Regions from separate parts of the Paenibacillus enshidis genome, predicted to be linked through region 2. Evidence: predicted binding sites of a transcription regulator. Region 2 holds the regulator's gene; each other region holds the start of a gene.

Region 1 (4,630 bases), 180 kb from region 2:
TTATGACGTCAACCGTCGGGTCGGCCGATTATGCTGCACTTCTACGGCTCGTGACGATGGAAGCAGAGCACTTGCCGGATTCGATGTATGAACAAATGGACCGGATGCCTGAGGAAGCGCTCGCCAGGCGCTTGGCCGAATTCGGGCAGTGCGGATGGTTGAAGGTGCCGGATGCCGAGCTTGCCGCGAAACATTTCGCTGCTTTGACTTTTTTGTTGGTTCTGAGTTATCCGGGACAGGAACGCCGAGAGGAAGTTGCCCGGAGCCAGTGGCTCATTATCGAAGGGGTTCGTGCTTTCCTCCGCGCCTATGCGCCGGAGCACCGGGAATGACCCTGCCAATCCATGAAAGTCATTTCCTTCTTATTCGGCCTAGGGCCGTAACCTATGCTCCTTCCCATGCCTCAGCCTATGACATGGGAACATCATAAAAATCCCCTCTTGGACGACAGTGATAAATCAGCACTGCAGTCCAGAGGGGATTTTTTCATGCGCCAAGGAACATTTTCATGTCATCCTCTACGTTTGTTATGCCGCCAATGCCGAAGTTTTCCACCAAAACCTTGGCGACGTTGGGGGACAGGAAAGCGGGCAGTGTAGGGCCGAGATGAATATTTTTCACGCCAAGATGCAGCAGGGCAAGCAGAACGATAACCGCCTTCTGTTCATACCAGGCAATGTTATAGGAGATCGGCAGGTCGTTAATATCGTCGAGCCCGAAAACCTCTTTCAGCTTCAGGGCGATCACAGCGAGTGAATAAGAGTCATTGCATTGGCCGGCGTCCAGTACACGGGGGATGCCGCCAATTTCACCAAGGTCAAGCTTGTTGTACTTATATTTGGCGCAGCCTGCCGTCAAAATGACGGTATCGCGTGGGAGTTGCTCGGCAAAATCGGTATAATAGCTGCGTGATTTCATGCGGCCGTCGCAGCCTGCCATGACAAAAAATCTTTTTATGGCTCCGGTTTTGACCGCTTCCACCACCTGGTCGGCTACGCTCATAACGGCCTCATGTGCGAAACCGCCGATGATTTCCCCCGTCTCAAGCTCTGTTGGAGGCAGACAGCGTTTGGCCTGCTCAATTAAAGCAGAGAAGTCTTTAGACTGTCCATTCTCACCTTCAGGGATATGGTGAACTCCCGGATATCCGGTGTTGCCTGTCGTATAAATACGGTCGATATAGCTTTTTCTAGGCGGAACAATACAGTTGGTCGTCATCAGAATTGGACCGTTGAAGGCTTCGAATTCTGCGTTCTGCTTCCACCAGGCGTTTCCATAATTGCCGACGAAATGATCATATTTCTTGAAAGCAGGATAGTAGTGGGCGGGAAGCATCTCGCTGTGGGTGTATACGTCAACACCCGTGCCTTCGGTTTGTTTCAGCAATTCTTCCATGTCCTTCAAATCATGCCCGCTAATCAGGATACCCGGGCGATTTTGCACTCCAATATTCACCTTTGTTATTTCTGGCTGGCCATAGGTGCTGGTGTTAGCTTCATCGAGCAGGGCCATGACCTTCACGCCAAATTTGCCCGCTTCCATGTTCAAGCTGATCAGATCGGCTGCTTCAAGGGTGTCGTCAAGTGTCGCAGCCAGCGCCCGGCGCATGAACAGGTCAACTTCATTGTCTGTGTAATTCAGCTGCCAGGCATGATAAGTGTAGGCGGCCATACCTTTCAAACCATAAGTCAGAAGCTCGCGCAGAGAGCGGATGTCTTCATTGGATGTGGAAAGGACACCAACCTGGCGGGCTTTGGCATCAAAAGCCTGCTCGCTATCGGCTTGCCATACGGCTGCGTCAGGGAGAACTGCGGCTGCATCCGGAAACTGCTCATTCCGGTATGTAAGCACCTCTTGCCGGAGAAACAGCGCTTCCCGAATTTTGTTTACAAAGACAGCCCGGTCGAAGTTCGCGTTCGTAATTGTGGCAAATAAGGAATCCGTGATAAACAGGGAGACACTGTGATCCAACTCCTCAGGAAGCCGTACATCCAGGCTGAGAAAGGAGATTCCTTTCAGCAGGTAGACAAGCAAATCCTGCAGATTGGCCACATCATGCGGCTTGCCGCAGACCCCGGCCACAGTGCAGCCAGTGCCCTTGGAAGCCTCCTGGCACTGGAAACAAAACATGGACGGCTGGTTGATTAAGCGGTCCGTTTCATTTTTATTCATAAGTAAATACCTCCCGGATCAGATTGGATGAGATACAGGAAGCATAACCCATGGAAAAATGAGACCTTGTGATTCGAATCACAACTTTTCAAACTTGTCATGATTCCGCAAATTCTCTGGATAGTTTGTCCGTGTCCCTTAAACAAGCTTGACCGTATGATACTTTATCTGGTACGGGAGGTGATTCCCTATGAAAATCAGTGAACAGATGCTCGCGTCACATACCAGGTATAAAACTTCATACAGCATGATCAAGGGCAAGAATCCAGGTCCGACCGTGTTCCTCACTGCCGGGGTTCACGGCAATGAAGTTGCCAGTATCCGCGCCGCTGAGCAATGGCTGAAAAAATTCCGGCAAGGAGATTTCGTCATCAGCAGAGGAAAGTTGATTCTTGTCCCCATATTCAATATGGCTGCTTACAAAAAGCGTACCCGCGGCAAGCCTGATTTAAATAGAACCTTTCCCAAGAGCTCCGGGAATACAGCGGGACATCCATTGTCTAAGGATCTGTTTGAGCTGGCCGAGAAATTGCGCCCTGATTGGTATATCGACCTTCATGAAGCTAACGGTCTTTCCAGCGTAAATCCCAAACGCTTAGGCCAGACACTTATCACCAATCCCGGCAGCAAAGCCATACCTGCAGTCAGAAGAATCGTAAGCAAAATGAACGGCAGCATTCCCGATTCCGCCAAGCATTTTACAGTCCGTCTCAAGCAAAAAGAAGGATCAGGCCGTACGGCGGCAAGCCGGCTGCTTCATGCCAAAGCCATTACCGTAGAGACCTGCTGGAGCCTGCCGCTTACGAAAAGAATTGATTATCAAAGCCGGATTATTCACTATCTTCTTGAAGAAGCCCGTTTAATAGACAGGTGATCCGATAACAAGCATCAGAGCATCCCTAAGGGGAAATCAATCAGAAGAGGTGATTAGGCATTGCCTGCTCAAGAAAACAATGCACGACAGCAGCTTGCTACTTTAGGAAGCAAATGGTCAAAAACCAAATTTTTGCTTAAGAACCCAACTCTCCGTAAATATGTTCCTGATACGAGTTTGTATTCTTACGATGCTTTGCTGCAAATGTTAAACAAGCACAAAGTGGTCTACGTAAAGCCAGTTAAAGGCACAAGCGGAAATGGAGTTATTAAAGTTGTCAAACATAACAACACCAAATTCGCTTATCATGCCGGAACCAGCCCGCGAAGCTTTGCAACATATAAGGAGATGTTCACATCCTTGGAACAAACGAAGTACAAAGGTGAGCATATTGTACAAAAAGGCATTGATCTGCTCACCTATAAAGGACTTATCTTCGATCTCCGTATTATGGTGCAAAAAAATGAAAAGAAACAATGGGAGGTCACTGCTTACATCGGCAGACTGGCTCATCCCAAAAAAGCCGTAACCAATTTCCATAACGGCGGGACACCGATGCCGCTGGAAGCCCTTCTTCGTTCCTATTTAAGTGAAGACAAGAACACTAAATATATCCAATCTTTAAAAGACCTTGGTTTCCGGATTGCAACCGAATTTCATAAAAGCTATCCGAAGTTTATGGAAATCGGAATCGATTTCGGGCTGGACTCGTCCCTGAAGCCCTGGATTATTGAGGTGAACACACGCCCGGATGCTTATATTTTCGATCAGCTAAAAGATAAAAAGATGTTTCAGCGGGTTATTTTCCTTAAAAGGTTCCACGGCTTGATAAGCAGCAGCAGATTTCGTAAGAAAACTAGAAAACAGTAGAAAAAGACCAACTTGGACATTTCCAGGTTGGTTTTTTGCTTTGTCTTGTGGTTATTTGATGTGGTTAAAGATGTGATCCGCCGCTGGCGTCGATGATCTGTCCGGTGATCCAACGGCTGTCCGGGGATGCGAGAAAAGCAGCGATATCCGCGATATCCTCCGGTTCACCCCAGCGCCCGAAAATTGAAAAATCGGCACCGGCCTTGCGGCCATCCGGGTCCTGCAGCATGCCTGCGTTCATGTCGGTAGCCACGTATCCGGGTGCAATGGCATTGATGGTTATGCCACGTGGGCCGAGCTGATTGGCAAGCGAGAGCGTTAAGGTGTTGATAGCCCCCTTGGTCATGCTATACGCCGGAATCATGGGTAAAGATATTCGCGCAACCGCAGATGAAAGCTGGATAATGCGTCCTTCATTCCGAAGGCGGGACAAGGCCTCTTGAATGATGAAAAACGGTGTTTTCACATTTAATGCCATCAACTGATCGAATGCATGCTCCTCTGTATCTTCAATGGCAGCAACATGAGCCATTCCCGCATTATTTACGAGAATATCCATGCTGTTATTGCCGAATCGCTCCGAAAGCTCCCGGTCCAGTTCAGAATACAGCACATGTATTCCTTCAGTCGAGCCAAGATCTGCTTGAACGGTGAAGCCGGAGCCGCCGCTGCGCTCAATTTCTGCTACCGTTTCTTTAGCATCAGCTTGATTGG
Region 2 (4,630 bases):
GCGATTCCGCTCACATATGATCAGGTTTCATGCGCCCTCCGTCACTGAAGGGTATTGGGAAGTTGAAAAGGAGTGCCTACCGGACTTCCGTCCGCAAATTTGTAAAATTGATAAAAATAGCTGTTGTTGCTTTTATAGAACAACTGCCAGACATATTCCCCGTTAAAAACACCGGGCAGCAGACGCACAATCTCAAGATCGGGATTTGCGGATATGATGGCTGTGCGAATCTGCTCCTCGCTTACTCCGTTTTGCAGCAGCTCACTGTGCACGCCCTGGGTTCCCTGCTGCGGGATGTCCGCCCCGTCCTCTACCCTTTGAAAAGGCACCCATACCATGATCTTTCTGTTTTCGGCATCCGTGCCTTCCACCACCCAATAGGTTTCGGTCCACACGCTTTTCCACGTCTTATCCGTTGCGGCCAGCCCCGCTGTCTGTTTCGCTTTCAGAATGGCGTCGCTCTCCTCCTGTTTCTGCCCCTGGGTTACATAGGAATAGTACAAGTAAAGGGCGAGCAACAGCAGGATGAAAATAAACACCGCATAGGCGATCATCGTTTTTCTGTTTTTCAATCCAAGCTTCCTTTCCGATGGTGTGGTTTGATCAGCGAGAGAGCAAGCCGGTAAACGCCGCTTGCGCTTCGTGCTTGATCCGCTCCTCATCCATGGTCAGGCATTCACCGTTCTTGACAACCTGACGGCCGTCCACCCAGACGTGCAGAACATCCTTGGCGCTGGCCGAGTACACAGCATGGGAAACCAAATCCGTTTTCGGCAGAAAATGCGGCTGATCCATATTCAGGGCAATAAAATCGGCCTTGTTGCCTGCGGCGAGCGCTCCCACTTCCTTCAGGGCAATCGATTTCGCACCATATTCCGTAGCCATGCGCAGGGCCTCGCCCGCCGGGACCGCCGTCGGGTCGCCTGTAACTCCCTTATGAATCAAAGCGGCCAACCGCATTTCCTCGAACATGTCCAGATTGTTGTTGCTTGCCGGACCATCTGTTCCGAGCGACACGATTACCCCCGCTTTAAGCAGGTCTGTCACCCGCGCTACACCGCTGGCCAGCTTGAGGTTGCTTCCCGGATTGTGGGAAACGGCCACCTTGCGCTCGGCGAGCAGGGCAATCTCTTCATCATTCAAATGGACGGCATGCGCAACCAGGGAAGGCCGGGAGAAGAAGCCCAGCTTATCCAGATGTGCAACAGGGCGAAGACCGTATTCACGCACGTTCTGCTCCACCTCGGCGGCCGTTTCCGACATGTGGGTGTGAAGCGGCAGATTGAGGTCATGGGCCGCCTGCACGAACTGCTCAATAAAAGCTGGCGGGCAGGTATACGGCGCGTGCGGAGACATCATGGCCGTAATGCGGCCGCCGGCTTGCCCGTGCCAGTTTTTCGCAAAGGCTACCGCCTCCGCCAGCTTGGCACGCTGCTCCTCTTCCGAGCATAGACCGATGGCGCCGCGCATCAGGCTGGCGCGGATGCCGGATTGCTCGACCACTTTGGCCACTTCATCCATATGGTCATACATATCCAGAAAAGCGGTCGTGCCTCCCTTGAGCATTTCAAGCACAGACAGCGACGTCCCCCAGTACACATCCGAGGCGGTGAATTTGGCTTCCATCGGCCACATCTTCGTTTGCAGCCATTCCTGCAGCACCATATCGTCTCCGTAGCCGCGCAGCAGCGACATGGCGGCATGGCCGTGCGTGTTGATCAGACCTGGCAGAAAAAGCAGTCCTGTGCCGTCTACCACCTCTGTGGCTTCCTCTCCTGCGGGCAGCTCTTCTCCGATATAGGTGATCCGGCTGTCTTCAATGATCATGTAGCCGTGGACAACCGCTTTTTCATCACGGTTCACCGCATATGCCCCATTTTTTATCAGCCATTTATTGGTCGTCATCTTCATTGTCATCCTTTCCGTTCTCCAGGTAATAGGCCAGGCTCAGCAGGTCTGTCGTAAAGTCCGTCGCATGAATGCGAATATGCGCAGGGGCTTTGATGATAGTTGGCGCAAAATTCAGAATCGCCTCTATCCCGCTCCCGATCATCTCGTCAGCCACATGCTGGGCTTCAAAATCCGGTACAGTGATAATGCCGATCCGGATGTGCAGCTTTCTGACCGTATCTCTCAGCTCCTCCATCGGCTGCACGGTCAGGGTGTTGATTTGCCGCCCGATCTTGGCTGGCGAGGAATCGAAGACTGCCACGATTTTCATATTATCCTTTAAATAAGCGTTGTAATTGGACAGCGCCTGCCCGAGATTACCAGCCCCCACCAGCGCAACGTTGATTTGCTGGTCTATTTTGAGTATATGGCGTATTTTATCGATCAGATACATCACATCGTAGCCGATTCCCTTGCGTCCGAAATCACCGAAATAAGCCAGGTCCTTGCGGATCTGCGCCGGATTCAGGTCCAGCTTCTGCCCCAGCTCCTGGGATGAAACCGTGGTGACCTCCCGTTTATGAAGCTCGTTCAGGTAGCGCAGGTAGACGGGCAGCCTGCGCACCACAGCTTCGGATATTTTATCTGCTTTCATGCATAATCCTCCTAAATTCACGGACTAATGAATCGTAATGAGCTTAGCTGCCCGCTTCCGTATGAAGCCATTCGGAAATCCGGGGCACCATCTGCTCGGTCTGCATATGCTCTATTTTCGGTCCCGGCAGTGAGTAGAGGAAGTGCTTTCCGTAATAAGATTCGATGACACGGGTATCATACACGATGACTACTCCACGGTCCTTGGCCGTACGGACGAGGCGTCCGAAGCCCTGCTTGAAGCGGATGACCGCCTGCGGCACGGACAGTTTCATGAACGGGTTCTTCTTCTGCTCCTGGAGCAGTTCGCTCTTCGCCTCCAGCAACGGGCTGTTCGGCGGCTGAAAAGGCAGTCTGACAATAGCCAGACAGGTCAAAGCCTCTCCGGGAATATCGACACCCTCCCAGAAGCTGCTTGTACCGAGCAGCACGGACGCCTTGGCTTCCTGAAACCTTCGTGTCAGCTTGCTGCGGCTGCCGCTATCCATACCCTGCCCCAGCACCGTAATTTTACTCGAAGCAAGCGCCTCCTTCAGCGGCTCGTATACCTGCTTGAGCATCCGGTACGAGGTAAAGAGGACAAGCATCCGTCCCTGAGTTACCTCAGCCGCGCTGCGGAGCGAGTCCACGAGCATGTCCACGAACCTGGCGTCCCCCACGCTTCCTTTTACGCTCGGAAAATCCCGCGGGATGACAAGCAGCGCCTGCTCCCGATAGTTGAACGGGGAAGGCAGCAGGGAGGTAAGCAGACCGCCCTCCTCCGCAGCCTCCTGAAGACCGAGCTGGTCGATCATATATTGGAATGATTTGTCTACGGACAAGGTTGCGGAGGTGAGCACAACGCTTTTTTTCTTGTCAAAAAACATCTCCTTCAACTGCTGGCTGACATCCACCGGCACGGCGTAAAACTGCAACGATTTCCCTTTAAATTGGCCGCTGGCTTCAAGCCAGTATACAGTGGTCAGATCATCCATTTTGATAAAAAAGCGCAGGCTGTCACGGAAGGCAGCCAAATCTTTAACCAGCCCTGTAATATCGGTTACCAGACTCTCGGAACCGTAATCGTCCTGCTCGTCCTTGATTTCCTGCAACATTTTGTCTCCCTTGCGGACGATCTCGCCAAGCGCAACATAAATCTGATTTTCCAGTTGCTCCGCCTCCGTCCAACCCTTTGGTTTATCGGAAGGCTTGAGACGAGCCGAGAACTGTCCGGTCTCCCCCGGGGGAGCGTCACTCCGTTCAGGCAGCATGCCGAAAAGCATATCGCTGAGCTTATCCCAGGTCTCCTTAACCTCCACCATCGCCGGATACAGGCTGTCGATCACATACGCCCATTCCGTGGCCTTCTCGTGCCCGGAAGACATAAGCTGCTGGCGCAGGACGGGCAGCTGCCCGTTCTTGCTGTCCTTGAACAAACGGGTCAGCGCATGGACGAACGTGAAATATTTCATATGCATGCCCAGATGCTTGCCTGCCACCTCTTCCAGATGATGCGCCTCGTCAATAATCAGATGCTCATATGCGGGAAGCAGTTGATGGCTGGCTTTGACATCCGTGAACAGCTTGGAGTGGTTGGTGACCACAACATCTGCGGTTCCGGCTTCCTGGCGTGCTCTATGGTAATAACATTTGCGGAACCATGGGCATTGTCTGCCAAGGCAGGAGTCGGAGTCGCTGGCCACCGTTTCCCAGAAGTCCCCGCCACGGCTGCCGAGGTTCAGTTCCTCATCATCCCCGGTTTCGGTTTGCGCAAGCCACACTATCATCTGTGCAGCTGTGAGCAAATCTTCCTTCGGGGTTACGAAATCTCTTCTGTTTATTTTATGTTCAAATTTACGCAGACACAAATAATGGCCCCTGCCCTTGAACACGGCCGCCCGGAAAGGAAACGGGACCGCGCGTGTGAGCAGCGGAATATCCCTTTCCCGCAGCTGCTCCTGCAGGTTGATGGTGTGGGTGCTGATCATCACTTTTTCCCCGTTCCTGACGCTGTGATACAGCGAGGGGAGCATATATCCAAGTGATTTCCCCGTACCGGTTCCAGCCTCAATGAGCAAATGTTTCTCTTCACTGAGCGCCGTCATGA
Region 3 (4,630 bases), 170 kb from region 2:
GTGGACTGGGCGGTTTCTTTCCGCCGCTGATGCTGTCAGCCATTCATTCGCTTACAGGCCAATATTCCATCGGTTTTATGCTGCTGTCTCAGGTGGCTTTGGCCAGTCTGGTGATCGTTGTATGGCTCTACTTTCAGGATCGTCTGGCACTCTCGGCTGAGGTGTTTGCATCGACCGGACAGGGTATTCTGGTGACGGATGTGGCGGGAACCATCAAGGCGGTCAATCCCGCTTTTTCCAGGCTTACCGGCTACAAGGAAGAAGAGGTGATTGGCAAAAATCCGAACATTCTGAAATCCGGCCGACAGCCAGAAGCATTTTACGGTGAAATGTGGAAGGCGATCAAACATCATGGCATGTGGCAAGGAGGCATCTGGAACCGCCGCAAAAACGGCGAGGAGTACTTGCAGTGGTTGAATATCAGTGCGGTGAAGGACGAGGCTGGCGAGGATATCCGTTATGTAGGCACGTTCAGCGACATCACCGAGCAGCATCGGAAGGGAAAAGAAATTCATTCATAAAAGTACGTGTTCAAAAAGTCAGGTTTTCAGCACCGAAGCCTACGCTTCCGAAGTGCGTTTTTTCAAAACGCTTGAATTGGATGAAGATAGGGACTGAGGAGCGGAGCGTACTTGGGGTACGTGAGCCCCGGAAGGCCCGGCTGAATTCAAGATTCGATGTCGAGTCCGCTTCCTGACTTCCTTCGTGATCAAAAGATGACTTTTTGAACTACCTCTATTAAGAAGGAAGGTGGCCGCATGAGATCCCACCCGCTGAAAGACAGTCTGCTGCGGCCGATGCGCGATTTGCGCCTGTCGGTAACGGACCGCTGCAATTTCCGCTGCACCTACTGTATGCCGAAGGAAGTGTATGGTCATGACTTTGCATTTTTGCCCAAGTGTGAGCTGTTATCGTTTGAGGAGATGGAACGGCTGATCAGGTTCTTTGTTTCCCTTGGGGTGGAGAAAATCCGGCTAACCGGGGGAGAGCCCTTGCTGCGGCCCGGCCTTCCCGGATTTATAAACAGAATCCGGTCCATTGAAGGTGTAGAGGACATCGGTTTAACCACCAACGGCTCGCTGCTTGGGCAGCAGGCGCAGCCTCTTTATGAGGCCGGGCTGCGCCGCCTGAACATCAGTCTCGACGCCCTGGACCCCGGGATTTTCGGCCGGATGAACGGGAGAGGGATTGGCCCCGCACACATTCTGGAGCAGATCGAGTATGCCAGGAAGATTGGTTTTACGGTCAAAGTCAACATGGTCGTACAAAAAGGCGTAAATGACAGCGAGATTTTACCCATGGCAGATTATTTCAAGGAACGGGGTGTTACGCTCCGTTTTATTGAGTTTATGGATGCGGGGAACGGGAACGGCTGGAGCTATGCCAGCGTGGTAACCAAACAGGAAATATTGGAGCTTCTGCGGAAGGCTTATGAACTGGAGCCTGTGGAACAAAGTTATTTCGGAGAGGTAGCCCAGCGTTATCGCTACAAGGATAGCTCTGCAGAGATAGGATTTATCACCTCGGTAAGCGAATCCTTTTGCTCATCCTGCACCCGGGCCCGCCTGTCTTCCGACGGAAAGCTCTATACATGCCTTTTTGCAGGCGAAGGTTTTGATCTGCGCAAGCTGCTGCGGTCCGGTGCGGATGACACACATATTCTCAATGCGATTGTTGAGGTGTGGGAACGGAGGGCAGACCGTTATTCCGACGAAAGAACGGAGCAAACGGCCACAAACAGAAACAAAATCGGCATGTCCTATATTGGCGGATAACCGCTGGCTGCAGACATGGAGCTGTCAACGTCATGACACGCAAGGGATTATAAGAGGTTGTTCCAAAAGTCATCTTTTGATCACGAAGGAAATCAGGAAGCGGACTCGACATCGAATCTTGAATTCAGCCGGGCCTTCCGGTGCTCACGTACCCTACGTACGCTCCGCTCCTCAGTCCCTAGCTTCATTCAATCTTCTCGGTGCTGAAAACCTGACTTTTTGAACTCGTACTTAATACTGCAAAATCACGTGAAAATCTGCACAATTATAGAGGCTTAAAGTGAGCAGCTTGCCTGAAAAAAGATCGGCGAAGTGAAAGGAGATTCATGGTATGAACAGGTACATCCCCAATCAGCATGGCGCATGGGTCATGCTCATTCTTCCGTTTTTGACGGGGCTGGCATTCAGTGGACCGCACGGCATTCACATCCCGCTGTTTGTCTGCTGGCTGGTGCTTTATTTATTCACTTTCCCCGCGCTGCAGTGGATTAAAACAGGTAAAGGGGAGCGATATTGCAAGCCAACTGTACTATATGGGGCCATATCGCTGCCTTTGCTGATCTTTCTTATCTGGCATGAGCCCCGAATCATCTGGTATGGGGTTCTGCTGCTGCCTTTTTTTGCCCTGAATATGTACTATGCCAAAATCAAAAAGGAACGCGCCTTATTGAATGACTTTGCCGCCATATTGCTTTTTTGCTCCTTTATATATCCTGTCGTCTATCTTGGGGGCGGAACGGAGTGGCGCACAGTGAACGAATTGTTTGTGCTGCTGGTGCTCTATTTTGCCGGAACAGCGCTGTATGTCAAAACCGTGCTCAGGGAAAAAAACAATTCACGTTACTACTACGCTTCTGTGGTTTATCATCTGGTGATTATGTTGGCAGCAGCCTCGATCAAGCCGCTGCTGTTTATTCCCTTCCTCATTTTACTATTACGGGCCATTTTGCTTCCTGGCCAGGGGTTGAAGGCAAAGCCGACCGGAATTGCGGAGATGGTGTTTGCGGCTGTCCTGTATGGTTCCTTCCTGATTTTATTTGTTTGAAAATTCGGACTCCATAGGAGGAGATTTGCATGATCGCTTCAGGGTCTGTACGGGATTATCATAAAGACCCGTTTATCGTGATCTGGGAGGTCACGCGGGCGTGTGCCTTAAAATGCCTGCACTGCCGGGCGGAGGCCCAGCACAAGCCCGATCCCCGCCAGCTTACATTTGAGGAGGGCAAGAGGCTGCTGGACCAGATTGCTGAATTGAATCATCCACTCTGTGTCTTCACAGGCGGAGATCCGTTAATGCGTCCCGACCTGTTTGAGCTGGCCAGGTATGCCATTGCAGAGAAAAAGCTGTCGCTGTCCATGACACCAAGTGCCACCCCCAAAGTGACACACGCCGCAGTCGGGAAGGCAAAGGAAGCGGGCTTGTCCCGTTGGGCATTCAGTCTGGATGGTTCATGCGCGGATATCCATGATCATTTTCGTGGCACTCACGGTTCCTTTGCAATGACGATGCGTGGCATCGGTTATTTGCGGGAGGCGGGCATTCCCATTCAAATCAATACGACGGTTTCAAAATATAATCTGCATGATCTTGTGCAAATTGCCGAGAGAGTCGAGGAAATGCAGGCTGTGCTGTGGAGTGTGTTTTTTCTGGTGCCCACCGGCCGTGCCATGGAGAAAGACATGATTTCCCCGGCACAGCACGAAGAGGTCATGAGATGGCTGTACAAGCTGCAGCAGCGGATGCCCTTCGGAATCAAAGCGACGGAAGCCCCCCATTATCGGCGGGTTATATTGCAAGAGCAGCGTAAGAAGCACGATGGTGAGGAGAATAAAGCCACTGCGGGAGTCCGCAGGACGACGGATGCGTTGGGACGTGCTCCGAAAGGTGTTAATGACGGCGACGGGTTTGTGTTTATCAGCCATACGGGCGAGGTATATCCCAGCGGCTTTCTGCCGCTCGCCTGCGGAAATATACGGGAGAAATCGCTGGCGGATATTTACCGCGGCTCTGCCGTCATGCAGCAGCTGCGGGACAAATCATTGCTCAAAGGAAAATGCGGAGTTTGCGAATTCAAAATGATCTGCGGCGGCTCCAGGGCAAGGGCTTTTGCACTGACAGGAGACTGCTTGGAAAGCGACCCTTACTGTGCGTACGTCCCGCAAGTCTGGAAAGGAGAACAGCAGAATGCAAAGGGCTGTTAAACGGATCGTTGTGCTTGGTGGAGGAATCACGGGGTTAAGCGCAGCGTTTTATCTGCAGAAGCTGGCAGGGGAAAAAGGAGTTCCGCTGGAAATCACGCTTGTTGAACAAAACGACAGACTTGGTGGCAAGCTGCATACGGTTTACAGGGACGGTTTCATGATCGAAAAAGGGCCGGACGCTTTTCTGGCACGCAAGACTTCCGTCCTGGAGCTGACGGCGGAGCTTGGAATGGAGGCGGATCTGGTCTCAACCCGTGCAAGCGCCAAAACAGCTTGTATTCTGCATAACGGCAAGCTGCACCCGATGCCGATGGGGTTTATTCTGGGTATTCCGACCAGGATGAGCTCTTTCATCCGTACAGGGCTTATCTCTCCCTTGGGCAAAGCAAGAGCGGCCCTGGACCTGATCCTGCCTGCAAGAAAAGGCAGTGAGGATGAGTCGCTTGGCGACTTTATCGAACGGCGGCTGGGAAAAGAAGTATTGGAGCAGATTACGGAGCCGCTGCTTTCCGGCATCTATGCGGGTGACACCCGCTACTTAAGTCTGCTGTCAACCTTTCCGCAGTTCAGGCAGATGGAGCAGAGACACCGCAGTCTGATTAAAGGCATGGCTCTAGGAGGCGGGCAAAAGTCTTCATCGCTGCAGGGACTGC

Evidence for each region. The regulator Rex, encoded in region 2, represses fermentation and respiration genes when NADH is low (regulators of the CRP and FNR family bind a similar motif). The targets are predictions, from matches to a motif close to TTGTGAAATATTTCACAA.
Region 1: a site for Rex is predicted at 2,239-2,256, ahead of hcp (hydroxylamine reductase). Genes of this name have one in related genera too.
Region 3: a site for Rex is predicted at 2,023-2,040, ahead of ACE41H_RS03115 (YwiC-like family protein). Genes of this name have one in related genera too.

What each region holds. Positions count from the first base shown of each region.
Region 1 is NZ_JBHHMI010000002.1:110,907-115,536, reverse strand. It holds gene ACE41H_RS03090 (TetR/AcrR family transcriptional regulator) at 1-332, shown strand, start outside; gene hcp (hydroxylamine reductase) at 487-2,172, opposite strand; gene ACE41H_RS03080 (succinylglutamate desuccinylase/aspartoacylase family protein) at 2,363-3,046, shown strand; gene ACE41H_RS03075 (YheC/YheD family protein) at 3,107-3,916, shown strand; gene ACE41H_RS03070 (SDR family oxidoreductase) at 3,981-4,630, opposite strand, start outside.
Region 2 is NZ_JBHHMI010000002.1:289,256-293,885, forward strand. It holds gene ACE41H_RS03900 (cell wall elongation regulator TseB-like domain-containing protein) at 42-572, opposite strand; gene ACE41H_RS03905 (amidohydrolase) at 604-1,905, opposite strand; gene ACE41H_RS03910 (redox-sensing transcriptional repressor Rex) at 1,892-2,545, opposite strand; gene dinG (ATP-dependent DNA helicase DinG, 3'-5' exoribonuclease type) at 2,589-4,630, opposite strand, start outside.
Region 3 is NZ_JBHHMI010000002.1:118,896-123,525, reverse strand. It holds gene ACE41H_RS03125 (nitrate/nitrite transporter) at 1-521, shown strand, start outside; gene moaA (GTP 3',8-cyclase MoaA) at 759-1,775, shown strand; gene ACE41H_RS03115 (YwiC-like family protein) at 2,107-2,820, shown strand; gene ACE41H_RS03110 (TIGR04053 family radical SAM/SPASM domain-containing protein) at 2,850-3,977, shown strand; gene hemG (protoporphyrinogen oxidase) at 3,961-4,630, shown strand, end outside.